DNA from 4 places in the Orrella dioscoreae genome. Region 1 is predicted to be linked to each of the others. Evidence: predicted binding sites of a transcription regulator. Region 1 holds the regulator's gene; each other region holds the start of a gene.
What was found. The regulator sigma-54, encoded in region 1, starts transcription at its own class of promoters, with help from an activator protein. The targets are predictions, from matches to a motif close to TGGCANGNAANCTGCTTT.
Positions count from the first base shown of each region.

Region 2: glnA (type I glutamate--ammonia ligase) is a predicted target of sigma-54. The motif match lies at 2,429-2,446, and genes of this name have one in related genera.
Region 3: ODI_RS00625 (amidohydrolase/deacetylase family metallohydrolase) is a predicted target of sigma-54. The motif match lies at 2,478-2,495, and genes of this name have one in related genera.
Region 4: atzF (allophanate hydrolase) is a predicted target of sigma-54. The motif match lies at 2,094-2,111, and genes of this name have one in related genera.

Region 1 covers NZ_LT907988.1:243,362-247,859, forward strand. Annotated here, with positions in the region: gene leuA (2-isopropylmalate synthase) at 1-730, opposite strand, end outside; gene ODI_RS01175 (hypothetical protein) at 1,079-1,939, opposite strand; gene rpoN (RNA polymerase factor sigma-54) at 1,955-3,391, shown strand; gene ODI_RS01185 ((2Fe-2S)-binding protein) at 3,516-3,788, shown strand; gene bfr (bacterioferritin) at 4,162-4,498, shown strand, end outside.
Region 2 covers NZ_LT907988.1:2,454,566-2,459,063, reverse strand. Annotated here, with positions in the region: gene glnL (nitrogen regulation protein NR(II)) at 1-702, opposite strand, end outside; gene glnA (type I glutamate--ammonia ligase) at 956-2,368, opposite strand; gene hemW (radical SAM family heme chaperone HemW) at 2,553-3,779, opposite strand; gene rdgB (RdgB/HAM1 family non-canonical purine NTP pyrophosphatase) at 3,803-4,426, opposite strand.
Region 3 covers NZ_LT907988.1:116,437-120,934, forward strand. Annotated here, with positions in the region: gene ODI_RS00620 (xanthine dehydrogenase family protein molybdopterin-binding subunit) at 1-1,163, opposite strand, end outside; gene ODI_RS00625 (amidohydrolase/deacetylase family metallohydrolase) at 1,182-2,438, opposite strand; gene ODI_RS00630 (TonB-dependent siderophore receptor) at 2,723-4,498, opposite strand, start outside.
Region 4 covers NZ_LT907988.1:962,716-967,213, reverse strand. Annotated here, with positions in the region: gene ODI_RS04375 (ABC transporter substrate-binding protein) at 1-155, opposite strand, end outside; gene atzF (allophanate hydrolase) at 242-2,053, opposite strand; gene ODI_RS04365 (putative bifunctional diguanylate cyclase/phosphodiesterase) at 2,313-4,241, opposite strand; gene uca (urea carboxylase) at 4,407-4,498, opposite strand, start outside.

The sequences.
Region 1 (4,498 bases):
GCACGATGCTGTCGCGGCGCGCCAGGTTGCGGTGCATCCACTCGATCTGGTCCGCGTACAGGTTCGGGGTGGTGGCCTCGATCGTGGCGGGCAGGTTCAGGATGAGCTTCTTTTCCGGCGTGGCGTCCCATTCCTCGGCCACGGCATTGGATACGTCCAGCGCGAAATCGGGCTCGGTGGTGCTGAACACCTCGGGCGAGTATTGGTAGCCCCAGCGGGTCTGCGGATACTTGGCCATGTGCTGCTTGACCAGGCGCGTGCCGGTGACCGCGATGTTGCGGATCTCGTCGCGGCTCATGTTGAAGACGATCTTGCGGAAGGCGGGCGCGCAGGCGTTGTACAGGTGGATGATGGCCTGCCTGGCGCCGGCGGCGGCCTCGACCGTGCGGGAGATCAGGTCTTCGCGCGCCTGCGTCAGCACGATGATGGTGACGTCCTCGGGGATGCGGTTTTCGTCGATCAGGCGGCGCACGAAATCGAAGTCGGTCTGCGAGGCCGAGGGGAAACCCACCTCGATTTCCTTGAAGCCGATCTTCAGCAGCTGGTCGAAGAAGCGCAGCTTGCGCTCGACGCTCATCGGTTCGATCAAGGATTGGTTGCCGTCGCGCAGGTCCGTGCTCATCCAGATCGGCGGCGTCGTGATCCGGCGGCTGGGCCAGGTGCGCTCGGAGAAGTCGCGATCAAACGGAACGAAGGGTTTGTACTTCTGGATGGGGTTGGCAAGCATCATGCACCTCTGTGAACAGTGGGGCGGCCGGGTCGGTTGGGGTCACGGCCGTCCGTATGATTTCGCGCCGCCAGTGTAGGCGGCGTGCCCTGGCTTGGGCCAGGCGAGAATTCTGGACAGGAAAAAACCGTGTGGCGACAGGCTGCCGAACTGCCACGGAGCGCTAGGCTCGGCAACCGATCGCTAGTGCTAGCGCTAGGGCCAGGGAGGAGGACGCGACAAGGCCGACGGCCAGGCTGGAGCGCCCGGCAGCGGTGTTCAGAGAGGAGGTCTGAAGATCGGCCATAAGGCGATAGTCGAACACATTTGCGCCGCGCTGGCAAATTGCCATGTGCGCGGCGCTCCCTTTTTTCAGCGTTTCGGGCCGATGTCGCCCAGGCGGGGTTCGGTGCGCTGCGTCGTGGCGCGAGGCGCTTCGGGCTGTACGCGCGGCTCGGCGCGCAGCGTGGGTTCGGCGGGCGTGGTCCCGATGACGGGCTCGGCCTTCGCTGGCGAAGACGCGGGGGTGGGCGCCGGTGCCGGTTCCGCCTTGGGCGCGGGCGCGGCGGGACGGGGGGCAAAGACATCCTGACTGCGCGAGCGCGGCGCCAGGTCGCCCAGGGGCGGCTCGGCCGGCGCAGCGGGGGCGCCTGCCTTGCGCACGGCGGGGGCAGGCGCGGAGACCCCGGGTGCGGCAGGGGCCGTTTCCAGGGGCGGCAGGCGCAATGCCTCGGCCTGTTCGCGTGCCAGGTAGATCTTGCTGGCGCGGCCATGACGCATTTCGTCGCGCGCCAGTAGCAGGTCGCCCACGGTGATGGGGTCCTCACGGTCTCGCCAGGCCCAGCCCAGCACCATCCGGCCGTCGTCCGACAGGCCGTGGGCCAAGTCGCGCAGGGTGGGCAGGTCGACGGGCTGGGCGCGGCCAGCGGCAATGCTGCGTTCGTACCAGCCGCGCACCCCGAAGAAGACGGCCAGCGTGAACAGCACCACGACGACCCACCACAAATAAGGATTGATGCGGATCAGCAGGTCGACGGTCTGCTGGCCCAGCGGCGCCAGCGCCGTATAACGCATGCCGGCGCCGAAACCCAGGATGCGGGAGCAGATGAACAGCCACACAAGCGCCGCGATGACGATTACTATGGCGCGCCGGATGAGACGCGGCGTCGCCAAGCCCAGCAAGGTGCGGCTGAGGAGTCGGGCGTCTTCTTGGGAGCGATCTGCAGAGTTCATGCAAAATATTGTCTCATGACGCGCCATTCCTTAGAACTGCGACACAGTCAGCACCTCACGCTGACACCGCAACTGCAGCAATCCATCCGGATGCTGCAGCTGTCGGCGCTCGAGCTCGAAATGGAGATCGCGCAGGCGCTCACTGAAAACCCCATGCTCGAGCGCGAAGGCGAGCCGGGCGGCGATTCCGAAGGCGATGCCCCCGCCGAGGGCGACGCGGGTGACAGCGGCGCGGATTACGAGTCCGCCACGGTATCGCTGGAAGACGGCATGCGCGGCAGCGGTTCCAGCCAGAACGATGACGACGACCGCGCCTTTCCCGAGGCGGTGCGCGCCGAGACGCTGCGCGAGCACCTGCTCGGCCAGCTGTCGCTGACCCGCGTCAGCGACCGTGATGCGGCGCTGGTCGAGCTGCTCATCGACGAACTGGACGAGAACGGCTTCCTGGCCTCTTCGCTGGAAGAGATCCTGGGCTGGCTGCCCGCCGAACTGGAGTGCGACGAAGATGAGTTGCACGCCGCGCTCACGCTGCTGCGCTCCTTCGATCCCTCGGGGGTGGGGGCCTTCGACGTGGCCGACTGCCTGGTGCTGCAATTGCGCCACCCCGACCCGGAGCGCTTCCCCGAGGCTGCCGATCCGCAGGTGCTGGCGCTGGCCCGCAAGCTCTGTGCCGAGCATCTTCAGCTGCTGGCCGGTGGCAGCGCGGCCAAGCTGCGCGAGGCGCTGCACTGTGGCGACGAGGCCCTGCGCGCGGCCCATTCGCTCATCCTGCGCCTGGATCCGCGTCCGGGCCGCGCGTGGACCGTGCCCGCGGCCGATTACGCCGTGCCCGACGTCATCGTGCACAAGACGCGCAAAGGTTGGCAGGCCGTGCTGAACACCGCCGTCATGCCGCGCCTGCGCATCAACTCGGTCTATGCCCAGGTCCTGGCCAGCAACCGCAGCGGCGATCATTCCGCCTTGCAATCGCAGTTGCAGCAGGCGCGCTGGATGGTGCGCAACGTCGAACAGCGCTTCGACACCATCCTGCGGGTGTCGCAGGCCATCGTCGACCGCCAGTCCGAATTCTTCTCGCACGGCGCCGGCGCCATGCAGCCGCTGATCCTGAAGGACATCGCGGGCGAGCTCGGCTTGCACGAGTCCACGATCTCGCGCGCGACCACCCAGAAGTTCATGCTGACACCCTTCGGCACCATGGAGCTCAAGCGCTTCTTCGGCGCGGGGGTGGCCACGGAAGCGGGCGGCTCGGCGTCCGCCACCGCCGTGCAGGCGCAGATCCGCCAGATGGTGGCGGAAGAGTCCGCGGGCAAGCCGCTGTCGGACAACCAGATCATGCAGATGCTGGCCGATCGCGGCATCGTCATCGCACGCCGAACGGTCGCCAAATACCGTGAAGCGCTGCGCATCGCCCCGGCATCCGTGCGCAAGGCACAGGCCTCGCTGCGCACCTGATTTCCGCCTGATCCGCGCTTTCAGCGCGTCCCCCTTTTGACTGGAATCCAGCACTGCGGCGTGCCCGCCACGGCCGTTGCGCACGCGCTTGCTTTTCGTCTAGATATTTTCGATAATTATTCTCATGTACGTTTGTGTCTGCAACGCAGTGACCGAAAGCCAGGTCCACGCCAGCGTGGCCGCTGGGGCATCGTCGCTTGCTGATCTCCAGTTCGACCTTGGCGTGGCCACCTGCTGTGGCTGCTGCGCCGACACGGCCAGCGAATACCTGCCTGGCGGCACCGCCTGCGCCAACCGGGGCCACTGCGAGATGCAGCCGCCGGTCACCGCTGTCGCCCAGCCCGGCACCTTGGCCGCCAACGGCTACCCCGTCGTCAAGATCGCCCGCGCGGCCTGATTCCAGCCAGGCCTGTTGATTGTTGCGGCATCGCAACAATCCCATTTTCCGCTGTTCTCCCTCGTATTTCCCTCCGCAACGCCCGAGTTTTCGGCGTTTTCTTGCGCATTCCGCTTGATTTTCCGGCTTCAGGCCAGCTTATGGCCCGCATGAAACCGTGTGGGCGGTGTCGCTGCGTGGCGCAAACGTTCTTATTTTCATTCGCTCGACGGTTCCTGATTGCGCTAGCACGCCCTTTCACGACTTTCGCGCCAAGGGTAGTCAGTGCTTCGGAGCCGGTGTTAGTCTGCGTCCGTTGTCCGGCATCGGCGCCGTTGCGCCGGCCGCCAGGACAGGCCCTCCCGGCCTCGCACCCAGAAATCAGGAGTCCGTCATGAAAGGCGATAAAACCGTCATCCAGTACCTCAACAAGCAGCTCACCAACGAGCTGACGGCCATCAACCAGTATTTCCTGCATGCCCGCATGCTGAACCACTGGGGATTCAAGCGCCTGGGCAAGCATGAGTACGAGGAGTCCATCGGCGAAATGAAGCACGCCGACCGCCTGATCGAGCGCATTTTCATGCTGGACGGCCTGCCCAACCTGCAGGACCTGCACAAGCTGATGATCGGCGAAAACGTGCCCGAGCTGCTCTCCTGTGACCTGAAGCTGGAAACCGCTGCCCAGCAGACCGTCAAGGATGGCATCGCCCACTGTGAGTCGGTGCGTG
Region 2 (4,498 bases), 2.2 Mb from region 1:
GAGCCGCTCGGCATCGGCCTGGATGTCAGGCACCGACGCGTCGTAGTCGCGCAGCAGCGAGATGTCGCGTCCGTATTCGGCGCGGATCAGCGCGCACACGCGTTCGCAGATCTCGTGGATATTGACCGCGCGCGTGTGGATGGGCGCACGTTGCGGCGTGGCCAGGCGATCGACCAGCGACTGCAGGCGATCGGCCTCGGAAATGATGACTTGCGTGTATTCGGTGAGCGCCGGATCGGGCAGCTCGGCTTCCAGCAATTGCGCCGCGCCACGCAAGCCGCCCAGGGGATTCTTCACCTCGTGGGCCAGATTGCGCAGCAGCTCGCGCTGCGTTTCGATCTCGTCGACCAGGCGTTGATTGCGGTCGGCCAGCACGCGCTGCTCGATCTCGCGCACTTCCATCAACACCGGCCAGCGCTGGTCGGTGAGCGCCACGATGGTGGCCGCGACCTGGAAGAAATCGTGGCCGCGATACAGCGTGACCAGTTGGCGGCGATCGACGAAACGCCGCGCCTGCGCCTGCCCGATGGCGTCCTGGATGTCGTCGGATTCCTCGAACAGGCCGGCAGCGCGGCTGCCGGTCAGCTGTTTGCGAGAGCGGCCGAAGATGTCTTCCGCGGCGGCGTTCGCATACTCGACCCTGCCTTCGCTGCTCAGCAGCAGCACGGCGGTGGCGAGCAGATCGAAGGCATCTACATTCATGGATCGTCTGGGAGGGCGTGGACCCGACGGCACGACGGGCGGGCACTGCGGGAGACAGCAAACTGCCTGCAACGACAAGGCAATGCGGGAACTGAAGGCGATTGCGGCAACAACGACTGCGGGGCACTGCGTGCGCCGCGCGGCGCGGTGCGTGAAAAAACCGGAACCGGAACCGGAACCGGAACCGCGCGGCGGGTATCGACGCCGCGGCAAGGGCCTGAGCCCCGCGCCGCGGCGCGCCACCTCAACCTGATTACAGGCTGTAGTACAGGTCGAACTCGACCGGGTGCGTGGTCATGCGCAGACGGTTCACTTCCTGCATCTTCAGGTCGATGTACGCGTCGAGCATGCTGTTGCTGAACACGCCGCCACGGGTCAGGAACTCGCGGTCGTTGTCCAGGGCTTCCAGGGCCTGCTCCAGCGACGAGCAGACGGTCGGGATCTTCGCGTCTTCTTCCGGCGGCAGGTCGTACAGGTTCTTGTCGGCGGGATCGCCCGGGTTGATCTTGTTCTGGACGCCGTCCAGGCCGGCCATCATCAGGGCCGAGAAAGCCAGGTACGGGTTGGCCAGGGGATCCGGGAAGCGCGTCTCGATGCGGCGGGCCTTGGGGTTGCCGACGTAGGGGATGCGGATCGAGGCCGAACGGTTGCGGGCCGAGTAGGCCAGCTTGACCGGGGCTTCGTAGTGCGGGACCAGGCGCTTGTACGAGTTGGTGCCGGGGTTCGTGATGGCGTTCAGGGCACGGGCGTGCTTGATGATGCCGCCGATGTAGTGCAGCGCGAACTCCGACAGGCCGGCGTAGCCGTTGCCAGCGAACAGGTTCTGGCCGTCCTTCCAGATGGATTGGTGGACGTGCATGCCGGAACCGTTGTCGCCAACGATGGGCTTGGGCATGAACGTGGCGGTCTTGCCGTAGGCATGGGCCACGTTGTGGATCACGTACTTCATGACCTGGTTCCAGTCGGCGCGCTGGACCAGGGTCGAGAACTTGGTGCCGATTTCCAGCTGGCCGGGGCCGGCCACTTCATGGTGATGCACTTCGACGGGCACGCCCAGCTGGTCCAGCAGCAGGCACATTTCCGAACGCATGTCCTGGAAGGAATCGACCGGGGGCACGGGGAAGTAGCCGCCCTTGACGCGCGGACGGTGGCCCAGGTTGCCGCCTTCGAATTCGAGGGCGCTCGACCACGAGGCTTCTTCCGACTTGATCTTGACGAAGCAGCCCGACGCGTCGGCGTTCCAGGTCACGCCGTCGAACACGAAGAACTCGGGTTCCGGACCGAAGTAGGCGGTGTCGCCCAGGCCGCTGGACTTCAGGTAGGCTTCGGCGCGGCGAGCCAGCGAACGCGGGTCGCGGTCATAGCCCTTCATGTCGGACGGCTCGACCACGTCGCAGGTCAGGTTCAGCGTGACTTCTTCGCGGAACGGATCCAGGCGGGCGGTGGAGGTGTCCGGCACCAGCAGCATGTCCGAAGCTTCGATGCCCTTCCAGCCGGCGATCGACGAGCCGTCGAAGGCTTGGCCGCCTTCCAGCTTGTCTTCGTCAACAGCGTGGTGCGGCACGGAAACGTGCTGTTCCTTACCGGCGGTATCGGTGAAGCGGAAGTCGACGAACTTGACTTCATGCTCTTTAATCAGCTTCAGAACATCTTGGGGCGTGGCCATGTCATCTCCAGGGGGTATCAACAAAGAGTCGAGAACGTCGCTCGACCGGCGGGATTACATCAAGCAAGTTGCGTGCCAACTTGAAACACGCGTCATGACGGGGAACCGTGCGAGGAAATCGGGCAATATGCACCACTATAGTGCTTATATTGGTGCATGAAGCCCCATCGTGGGGCTTATGCCACTACAGGAATATTTCCTGGAGGTCGTTGAGGAAGCGCCAACCCAGCGGCGTCGCCCGCAGGCGAGTGGGGTCGGGATCCAGCAGGCCGCGGCGGGTGGCGGCCTGCAGGGGCTGCAGGATGGCGGCCAGCGGCAGGCCGGTGCGCTCGGTGAACAACGTGGCGGCCACCCCTTCGCGCAGGCGCAAGGCGTTCAGCATGAATTCGAAGGGCAAGGCCTCCTGCTCCACCTGCGTGCCGTGGGCCAGGTGCGAGCCGTCGCCGGCCAGCGCCTGCGTCATCCAGCTGTCCGGATTGCGCAGCCTGGCTTCGCGCACGATGCGGTCGTGGAAGGACAGCTTGCCGTGCGCGCCCGGGCCCAGGCCCAGATAGTCGCCGAATTCCCAGTAGTTCAGGTTGTGGCGGCTGCGCGCGCCCGGCCGCGCATAGGCGGAGACCTCGTAACGCGTCAGGCCTGCCTCGGCGGTGGCGGCCTCCAGCGCATCCTGCATCGCGGCGCTGGTGTCGTCATCCGGCAACTCGGGCGGATACTTGGCGAAGACCGTATTCGGCTCCATCGTCAGGTGATACAGCGACAGGTGCTCGGTGCCATGCGACAAGGCCGTGCGCAGGTCCAGCAAGGCGCCGTCCAGGCTTTGTCCCGGCAGCGCGAACATCACGTCGAGATTCACCCGCGCCACCGCCTTCTGCGCCGCATCGATGGCGGCGCGCGCCTGCCCGGCGTCATGCACCCGCCCCAAGGCCTTCAATTGCGCGTCATCGAAACTCTGGATGCCCAGCGAGATGCGGTTCACGCCGCTGGCGGCAAAGTCGCGCAGGCGCGCAGCCTCGGTGGCCCCCGGGTTCGCCTCGAGCGTGATCTCGGCGTCCGGCAGCACGTTCAGACAGGCCCGCAGCATGGCCAGCAACTCGTCCACGCCCGCGGCGGACAGCAGGCTGGGCGTGCCCCCGCCAATGAAGACCGAGATGACCTGCCTGCCCCAGACTGACGGCAAGGCCTGCTCCAGGTCGCGACGCAAGGCGTCCAGATACCGGCGCTCGGGCAGCTCTCCCACGATGGCGTGGGAATTGAAATCGCAATAGGGGCACTTGCGCACGCACCAGGGCACGTGCACATAGACCGACAAGGGCGGCAGGCTGGTCAGGCGCGACGCGCCCGGCCCGTGCGCGCCGGGGGGGCGGGACGGGGCCTGGCGGCCTTCTGCGACGATGGGAATGGTGAGCGCCATGGCGCCTTGCTTCGCCTGGAAAATCAGCGCCGTGGCCAGCGCGCCAGCAACTCGGCCAGCGCCAGGCCGCGATGGCTGTGGCGGTTCTTCTCGGCGGGCTCGAGCTCGGCAGCCGTGCGGCCCAGCGCGGGCAGGAAGAAATGCGGGTCGTAGCCGAAACCCTGCGCGCCGCGCGGCGCATCGACGATTTCGCCCTGCCACACGCCTTCGGCGATGAGCGGCTGGGGATCATCGGCCGAACGCACCATGACCAGCAACGCCACATACCACGCGCGGCGGTCGGCCACGCCTTGCAGGCGGCGCACCAGCAGGGCGTTGTTCGCGGCGTCGTCGCGCGCGCCCTCGCCTTCCGACTGCGCATAACGGGCCGACAGCACGCCCGGCTTGCCGCCGAGCGCGGCCACGCAGAGGCCCGAATCGTCGGCCAGCGCGGGCAGCCCGGTCAACTGGCTGGCGTGGCGCGCCTTGGCCAGCGCATTCTCGACAAAGGTCACGTGGGGTTCGGGCGCCTCGGGCACGCCCAGCTCGCCTTGCGGCACCAGCGTCACGCCCCGCGGCGCGAACAGGCTGGCGAATTCCTTCAATTTACCCGGGTTATTGGAGGCCAGCACCACGCGGCCAACGCCATCAGTCGAGATATCAGTCATGCCAGGATTGTATCGCCGCCCAAGTTGATACTTTTTTCGTGTTTTTGAAACAGTATGGAAACATTGTCACAG
Region 3 (4,498 bases), 130 kb from region 1:
GCGATGTCGTCCATGACGCTTTCCATCGCATAGCAGACACCCGTGCGCGCCACGCCGCGATACGGCAGGATGGGCGGCTTGTTGGTCGCCACCGACCAGGTGTGGCAGCGGTAGTGCGGCATCTTGTAGGGACCGGGCAGGATGCTGCCGACCTGCGCGGCCTCCAGGCAGGCCGAGAAGGGATAGGACGAATACGCGCCCGAATCCACGTGCGCCTCGCACTCCAGGCCCAGCAGCTTGCCGTGCTCATCGGCGTAGGCCGTGATGTCGTAGTCGTGTTCACGGCAGTTGGCGTTGGCGGTCAACTGCTCTCGGCGGTCCTCGATCCAGCGCACCGGATGTCCCAGCCGCAAGGCCAGCCAGGCCACGCAGACCTCCTCGGGCAGCAGGATGCCCTTGTAGCCAAAGCCGCCGCCCACGTCCGGCGAGATGACGCGCACGCGCCCCTCGTCCAGGCCCAGGCAGCCCGCCAGACCCGTGCGGTTGATATGCGGCATCTGGGCGGAGGTCACCAGCACCAGCTGGTCGGCGCGGCGGTCCCAATAGGCCACGCAGCCCCGCCCTTCCATGGGCGCCATGCTCTGGCGCGCGGTGCGCAGCTTGCGATGCACCCTGATGGGCGCGTTGCGGCGCAGCGCCTCGAACACGGGCACCTGGTCGGCACCCACATGCGTTTCCAGGAACACGTTGTCGCCCCAGTGTTCATGCACCTGCGCCGAGCCCGGCTCGCGCGCGGCCAGCATGTCCACCACCGCGGGCAGTTCGTCGAAATCCACGTAGACCTGCGCCGCGATGTCTTCCGCCTCGGCGCGCGTGGGTGCCAGGCACATGGCGATCATCTCGCCCACCTGCCGCACCTTGTCATGGGCCAGGACGGGCTGCTCGGACGACTTGAAACCCGGCAGGCCCGAGTTGGCGACGATGGGCCGCACGCCGTCCAGGTCCGCGGCAACGAACACACAGGCCTCGCGCCCCGCCGGTTTCTCGATGCCGGTGATGCGGCCATGCGCCACGGGGCTGCGCACGAAGGCGACGTCCTGCATGCCAGGCAGGCGCAGGTTGGGCACGTAGTCGCCGCGGCCGCGCATGAAGCGGTCGTCTTCCTTGCGCGGCACGCGCGCGCCGATGCCTTGCGGATGCGCGGGCTGACGGGTCTGGGCCATGATGCGTATCGCCGGCAACTATGCGGCCTGGGCCACGGGAAGAATGGCCGCGCGCGCGTCGAAGCGCTTGCCAGCGCGCAGGCAGAAAGCCGGGCTGAGCATGCGGTCGGTCACGACCTGCGTGCCCTCGTTGTCACGCATGACGAAGCGCCCCCGCACGTCATCCAGCACGCTGACGTCCGCCACGGCGCCCGCACGCAGCGTGCCCAGTTCGTTCTCCATGCGCAGCAAGGCTGCCGCGTTCACCGTCACCATGCGCACCACGTGGTCCAGCGGCAGGCCCAGCGCCATCATCGCGCTCATGGCGGACACCAGCGAGAAGCGCGTCTTGCCACGGAAGAGATGTTCCTCTTCATCCGGATGCGAGTCGGGCGTGCCTGCCGGCGCGGGCACGGTCGTGTTGTAGCCGTGCATGTCCGCACCCAGCGTGTCGGGGATGAAACCTGCCTCGATCACTTTCCGGGCCGACTCGAAGCTGAAGTGGGAACCGTGGCCCACGTCCATCTTCAACCCGCGCGCCATCGCTTCGCGCACGATGGGATGGACCTGGCCATTGACCTCGACGAAGCCGCCGGGATGACGGCTGAACGGATGGGCCAGTACGTCGCCCGGCCGCAGCAGGTCCATGACCTGCGGCAGGATGGTGTCGGGATCGACGTCCAGGCCGCCCCCATCCGGCGTGGGCCAGAGCTGGCCGAAATGCACGTAGACGGGCAGGTCCGCCTCACGGCCGATCTGTGCGGCCAGCTTCATCACGTCCAGGCCCCAACGGGCGAATCCGCCCAGTTCGGCATGGGCCTTGATGCCCTTGACCAGGTCGAGGTTGGCACGCGCGGACTTCACCGTGGCGGCCACGTCCAGACAGCTCGGCCGGTAGAGCTCGGGGTAGTAGTGCCCCTCCAGGCCCCCCACCAGGTACGCCGACAGGAAAGCCAGCAGGCGCGTCTCGCTTTTCTCCGCGACGTAATGGCGGAACGCCGGCAGCGTGATACAGCTCGGGCCACCCTGATCCACCAGCGTGGTCACGCCCGAGTACACCCCGCACATGTCCGGATCCAGCCCGAAGCGGCCCGTGACGTAGCGGAAGACGTGCGCGTGCGTGTCGATGAGACCGGGCAGCACCAGCTTGCCGCGGCAATCGATCGTCTCGGCCAGGCCGCCCGGCTCGACGTCGATGCCCAGGATCGCGCCGTCGCGCACGAGCAGGTCACCCACCTTGTCGGTGCCGCTGGCCGGGTCGATGATCCGGCCGCCCTTCAACACTATCGTCGCCATCGTTGTCCTCGTACGGCAAAGGTTGTTCTTGATGCTCATCAAGCAACAACCGTGCCAGGATCAACGCCCGCGCAATTTAAGTGGTATGCCTCTTAATTTTTAAGAATCCCTTGCCCTGCCACATGCTCCGCCTTGCGGCACGTGCACAAGAAAAGGGAAAGCCCGCACTTTTCCGGCGCATTTAGGAGGTATGCCACTTATTTCAGGGACGGAGTCTTCGCATGGAACGAGACGCCCCGCCCGGAAACGCCGGACGGGGCCTGGTCCTTCCCTGCCGGATGCGCCTACCAGGCGTAGTTGGCGGTCAGCATCGCCGTGCGCGGCTGGCCGTAGTAGCACGCGAAGGCATAGCAGGAACTCAGGTAGCGCTTGTCGAAGACGTTCATCAGGTTCAGCGTGAACTTCCAGTTTTGCACCTGGTATCCCAGCATCGCGTCGTACACCGTATAGCCATCGGTCTTGACCAGATTTGGGCCGTCGTGGGTGCCGGCCACATAGCGCACGCCACCGCCTGCAAGCAGTCCCGGTACCCAGGCGTCGGGCAGGCGGTAGTCCACCCACAGTGAAGCCATTCGCGCCGGCGTGTCGGGCTGGCGCCGCCCCACCTCGCCCGGCACGTTGCTCTCGGTGATCTCGCTGTGGTTGAACGTGAGCGCACCGCGCAGGCGCAGACTGCGCGTGAGGTGGGTGGCGGCCTCCAGTTCGACGCCCTTGGAGGTGACCTCGCCGGTCTGGACCCGGCCGTTGGGGAAGGCCACCTGGTCGGGGTGCAAGGTGGGCAGGTTCTGCTGGGTCAGGTGATAGGCGGCCAGCGTAACCAGCGTTTCACTGCCCGGGGGCTGCCACTTGATGCCAGCCTCGACCTGCTCGCCCTTGGTGGGCCTGAAGGGAGTTCCGTCATACGTCACGCCGCCCACGGGCTCGAACGAGGTGGCATAGCTGACGTAAGGCGCAATGCCGCGAGGGGCCAGATACGTCAGGCCCACGCGGCCCGTGAAGGCGTTGTCGCGCTGTTTCTGGCGCAGTCCACTCACGCGGCTCAGCGCACGGTTCTCCGCCCAGTCCTGCCTGCCGCTCAGCGTGACCACCCAACGGTCCAGGAACTTGCTTTGCTGCTGGGCATATACCCCCAACTGCTCGAAACGCACCTTGTCGCTGTTGCGCAAGGCCATGACGGACGGCACGCCAGGCACGCCGGATACCGGTGAGAAGAGGTCTGTCGCAGGCGCACTCCCACGATAGTTGAAGGTATCGGAGTGACTGCGGCCGTAATCGAAACCCAGCAAGGTCGTGTGCTCGCCGCCGAGGCCTTGCCAGCGGGTGCTGAGGTTCGTGTCCGCGCCCAACTGGCTCGTGTCGTCGAGCCGGCGCACGGACTGGCGCGCCACCACGCGGTTGCCCGGCAGGTCGCCGCCCCCGGCAGCGTGGAACAGATAGCCATAACGCAGCGCAGACTCGCCATAGCGGACGGATTGGCGCAGTTTCACCGACTCGTTGAAGGCATGATCCAGTACGTAGCCGATGCTCTTGCTGGTGGAGTTCCAGTAATCATGGCGCGGGTCACCCAGGTTCGTATCGCGGGACGGCTCGCCGAGCGGATTGGGCCGTACCGTGCCGCTGTAAGGCAGGCCCATGTAGTAGGTGCCCTTGCTCTTCTGGTAGCTCGCCAACACCGTCAGGCTGGTGGCGGCCGAGGGCTGCCAGGTCAGGGACGGCGCGAGGAAACTGCGGTCGTCGCGGCCGTTGTCCACGAAGGTGCCGCTTTCGCGCAACAGCCCCGTCAACCGATAGCTCAACGTGCCCGTGTCGTTCAGCGCGCCGGTGTGATCCGTGGCGACCTGGCGCCGGTCGTTCGTGCCGCCCGTGACTTCGATCTCGTGGCGGGCTTCAGTGCTCGGCCGTTTGGACACCAGGTTGACGACCCCGCTGGGGCCCGATTGGCCATAGAGCATGGACGCGGGCCCGCGCAGCACCTCCACCCGCTCCAGGCCATAGACCTCCACTGGCGCATCCAGCACGTTGTAGTGCAGCCGCATGCCGTCGAGCAGCAACCCGCCGTT
Region 4 (4,498 bases), 720 kb from region 1:
GGCAGGCCGCTGGCGACGGGCCAGTAGCCGATGAGGATCTTTTCACCGGCGGCGCGGGCCGGACGCATGGCGCCGCCCAGGGCCACCGCGGCGGCGCCGGCGAAACCGGCCTTGATGAGTTGACGGCGGGACACGGCGTGGGTGACGGTCTTCATGGAATAGCTCCCGGAAAGCTGAGGGTCGTTGCCTGGCGGCACAGTGGGAAAAGTCGAAAGAGTGTCGAGGTCGGGCGCGGGTGCGCTCACGTTTTCTGCTGGGCGGCGACGCTGGCGCGATAGGCGCGCCAGCCGCCGAATTCGGTGATGTCCTGGGCGCCTTCCAGGCCGCGGGGTTCACAGATGAAGCCCTTGACCTCGCGGCCGTCGGCCAGCGTCACCGTGCCGATGCCCAGCGGGCCCGGCACTTCGGCGACGAAATCGCCGAAGGCGGTGGCCGGCACATCCCAGAGTTCCAGCGCGATGGCCGCGCCATCCTTGCCACGCGCCAGCCCCGGCTTGGGCGGCACCGTGCCGGGCAAGGCATACAGGCGGTAATCGCTGGCGCTGTGGCAGGCCTCCACGAACACGGCGTCACGCGAGGTCAGCTGGTGATTGAGCGGCATGCCGCGCAGGTGCGCGCCCACCACGGCCAGCCGGATCATGCGCGGCGCCTGGGTGCGCGCCGCCACGCCCGCGGGCAGGGTGTGCAGCCGCTCCCAGCGGCGGCCCAGCTCGGCCAGCGCGGCGTCGTGCCAGGCGGGCGCGATGAAGGTCACGCCCGCAGGCAGCCCGTCCTCGCGCAGGCCCGCAGGCACCGCCAGGGCGCTGAGGTCCGCCAGGTTGGTGAAGTTCGTATAGGTGCCCAGGCGCGAGTTCAGCGTGACCGGGTCTGCCAGCAGGGCCTCGATGGTGTAGATGGACGGCGTGGACGGCACCATCAGCGCATCGACCTCGGCCAGCGTGGCCTGGATCGTCCGGGCCAATTCGGCGCGCCGGTACTCCGCCCGGAATGCGTCGGCAGCGCTGTAGCCACGCGCCTGTTCCAGGATGCCGCGCACCACGGGATGCACGGCATCCGGATCGCGCGCCAGCAGGTCCTCGGCGACGGTGTAGCGCTCTGCCACCCAGGGGCCTTGATACAGCAGCGCAGCCAGCTCGGCGAAGGGCGCGAAGTCGATCTCCACGACCTCGGCGCCGCTGTCGCGCAGCGTCTGGAGGGCGCGCGCGTAATGCGCCTCGGCGAACGCGTCGCCAAAGAACTCGCACTGCGCAGGGATGGCGATGCGGGCGCGCGGGCGCGGCCACGCCGTGGCGCCCGCCGGACGCGCCCGGCTGTAGGGGTCTGCCGGGTCATGGCCCGCGGCGATGTCCGCCACGGCCTCTGCGTCGCTCACCGTCAGGGCGAAGACGCTGATGCAGTCCAGCGTGCGGCAGGCCGGGACGGCGCCGCGGCCGCTGAAGGCGCCGACCGTCGGTTTCAGGCCGACGATATTGTTGAAGGCGGCGGGCACCCGGCCCGACCCCGCCGTGTCGGTGCCCAGCGAGAACGGCACCCAGCCGCGCGCCACCACCGATGCCGAGCCCGAGCTGGAGCCGCCGCTGACATAGGCGGGATCGAAGGTGTTGGGCACCGGCCCGAAAGGCGAACGCGTGCCGACCAGGCCCGTCGCGAACTGGTCGAGGTTGGCCTTGCCGATCACGATGGCGCCGGCGGCTTTCAGGCGGCGCACCACTTCCGCGTCCTCGGCGGGGGTGTAGGCGTAAGCCGGGCACGCGGCCGTGGTGGGCCAGCCCGCCACGTCGATGTTGTCCTTCACGACGAAGGGCACGCCGTACAGCGGGAAGCCTGCCAGCGAACCGCCCGCCGCCGCCACGCGGGCGGCCAGCGCCTCGGCCTGCTGGGTCAGCCGCGCCGCATCGGCGCGCAGGATCAGCGCGGGATCGGCATCGTTCGCGCGCGCGGCGAAATCCGCCAGCACGTCCGCCAGCGCGAGCCCGTCACGCCGGTAGGCCGACTGCCAGTCGGCAAGGGTCCAGCCCTGGCGGGGAAAAGAGGCGGAGGGTTGCGCCGGCATGTTGAATTCCTTCTTGTATACAAGTGCGGTTCCCTCCTCTTAAGCAAGCGCTGTGCCAACTTGGCGGCCGTGTGGCGCCGGGGCGGGCATCACGAGGCAAGGCCGATCCCATGGAACACCGCGATGCGCGCACCGGTGCGGCGCAGGCACCAAAGCCGGTCGCGCGCACGCGGGCATGCACCGTCATGGCGCATGCCGCGAGGAAGGAAAGCAGGAGGAAGGAAGAAGGCGGGCCGTTGCCGGCGCCTGTGCGCCAGCGCTAATGCGCCAAGGGCTCGTCTGGAAACAGCACGCCGGCCGGCACCGGACGGCCGAAGAAATACCCTTGCGCCAGGTCACAGCCATGGGCCACGAGGAAGTCAAGCTGGGCCTGCGTCTCGACGCCTTCGGCCAGCACCTTCAAGCCCAGTTGATGGGCCAGGGAAATGATGGCCAGCACGATGGCGCGGTCGCCCTGGCTGTCCGGCAGGCCGCGCACGAAACCCTGGTCGATCTTGAGCTTGTGCAGCGGCAGCAGCTTCAAGCGCAGCAGGGAGGAATAGCCCGTGCCGAAGTCATCGAGCGCCAGCCGCACGCCACGCACGTGCAGGCGGTCGAGTTGCGCAAGCGCCCGGTCGGGCTGGTCCATGATGGCGCTCTCGGTCACCTCGATCTCGAGCAGGCTGGCGTCCATGCCCGTCTGGGCCAGCACCTCCTCGACGCGCGGCAACAGCATGTCGCCGCCGAAGAGACGGCTGGACACGTTCACCGCGACGAAGCCCGGGGAAACGCCGCGCTGCCGCCAGGCCTGCATCTGGGCACAGGCTTCGCCCATGACCCAGGCGTCGACCCTGTCGATGAGACCCATTTCCTCGGCCAGCGGGATGAACTCGCCCGGCGGCACGAGCCCGTGCACCGGGCGCTGCCAGCGCACCAGCGACTCCACGCCAGCCAGGCTGCCGGTGCGCAGGTCATGTATCGGTTGGTAGTACAGCACCAGTTCCTTGCGTTCGACGGCAAGCCGCAAGGCCGCGCCCAGCTCCAGCCGGTGGCGCGCCTGCAAGGTGAGTTCTTCGGTGTAGAACGCGAAGGAAGGCCTGCCGCCGCGGGTCGCCTCGGCGTAGGCGGTGGTGGCGTTGCGCAGCACTTCGTCGACGCCAGCCGTGCCTTGCGGGAACAGGCTGATACCCATGTAGGCCTGCACGAACACCGTCCGCTCGTTCACCTCACAGGGCGCCAGCATGCCCTGCAGCACGCGCTCGGCCAGGCCCGCGACGCGCAAGGGATCGGCGCTCTTCTCATAGAGCAGCGCGAACTCGTCCGCGCCCAGGTGATAGAGCGAGGCCTGTCCGTCGCAGAGTTTCGCCAGGCGCTTGCCGGTGGCACGCAGCACCTCGTCGCCCACGGCATGGCCGTAGCTTTCGTTGACGTGGCGGAAGTGATCGAGGTTGACGACCATCAGCGCGCCGCCGCGGCCTTCAGCCTGCAGGCGCGAGAAGGCGTGGCCCAGCCGCTCCATGAAAAGCAGCCGGTTGGGCAGGTCCGTGAGCGGGTCGTAATGCACGAGGCGGGCGCGCTCATCCTCGGAACGCTTGATGGCGCTCAGGTCCGAGAACACGGCCACGAAATAGCGCGGCTCGCCCGCCTCGTTGCGCAAGACGCGCAGCGTTTGCCACTGGGGATAGATATCCCCGCTTTTGCGGCGATTCCAGATTTCGCCCTGCCAGACATCGTCACGGACCAGGGCATGCCAGAGGGCGTCGTAGAACGGCTTGTCGTGGTAGCCGGATTTCAGCACGCGCGGGTTCTGGCCGCGGATCTCGCTCTCGCTGTAGCCGGTGATGCGCGTGAAGGCGGGATTGACGTGGACGACCTGGTTGTGCGCGTCGGTGATCAGCACGCCTTCCTGGGTGCTATCGAAGACGGCGGCGGCCTGTACGAGGTAATCGCGCATGGCGGCATCGAGCTGGCTCTCGCGCTCGACCCGGCGCAGCAGGAAGTAGAGCCCCACGGCGGTGAGCAGGACGAAGAGCAGACTGGCGACCAGCGACCCCAGTACCCTGCCGGCGGGCGGGCCGGCGAGCAGCCACAGGTCGATGACGACAGCGCACCCCGATGCGGCCGTGCCATACAGCAGGCTGTACCAGCCCGCGCGGCTGCGCGGTTTTTTCTGCTTCGTTGCCAGCGGACTCTCCCGGTGTTTCGGCATCCGGGACGGGCCACGCCGGCCAGCGTGGCACGGCTTGATACGCCCCGGAAGCGTCGGGCGCAAACCTGGCGATGGCCGCCAGCCCGACAGGGGGCGATTCTAACGCGATCCCAACAGATGCTTACAAATAGGGATGACGCCACGCACGTGCGCAGGCGGCCGGGCTCAAGCCGCCAGGCTGTCCTCCGTCTCTTCCATCACGACCAGGGCATCGCCCGTGACCACGGCCTGGCCGGGCACGCAGGCGACTGCCTTGA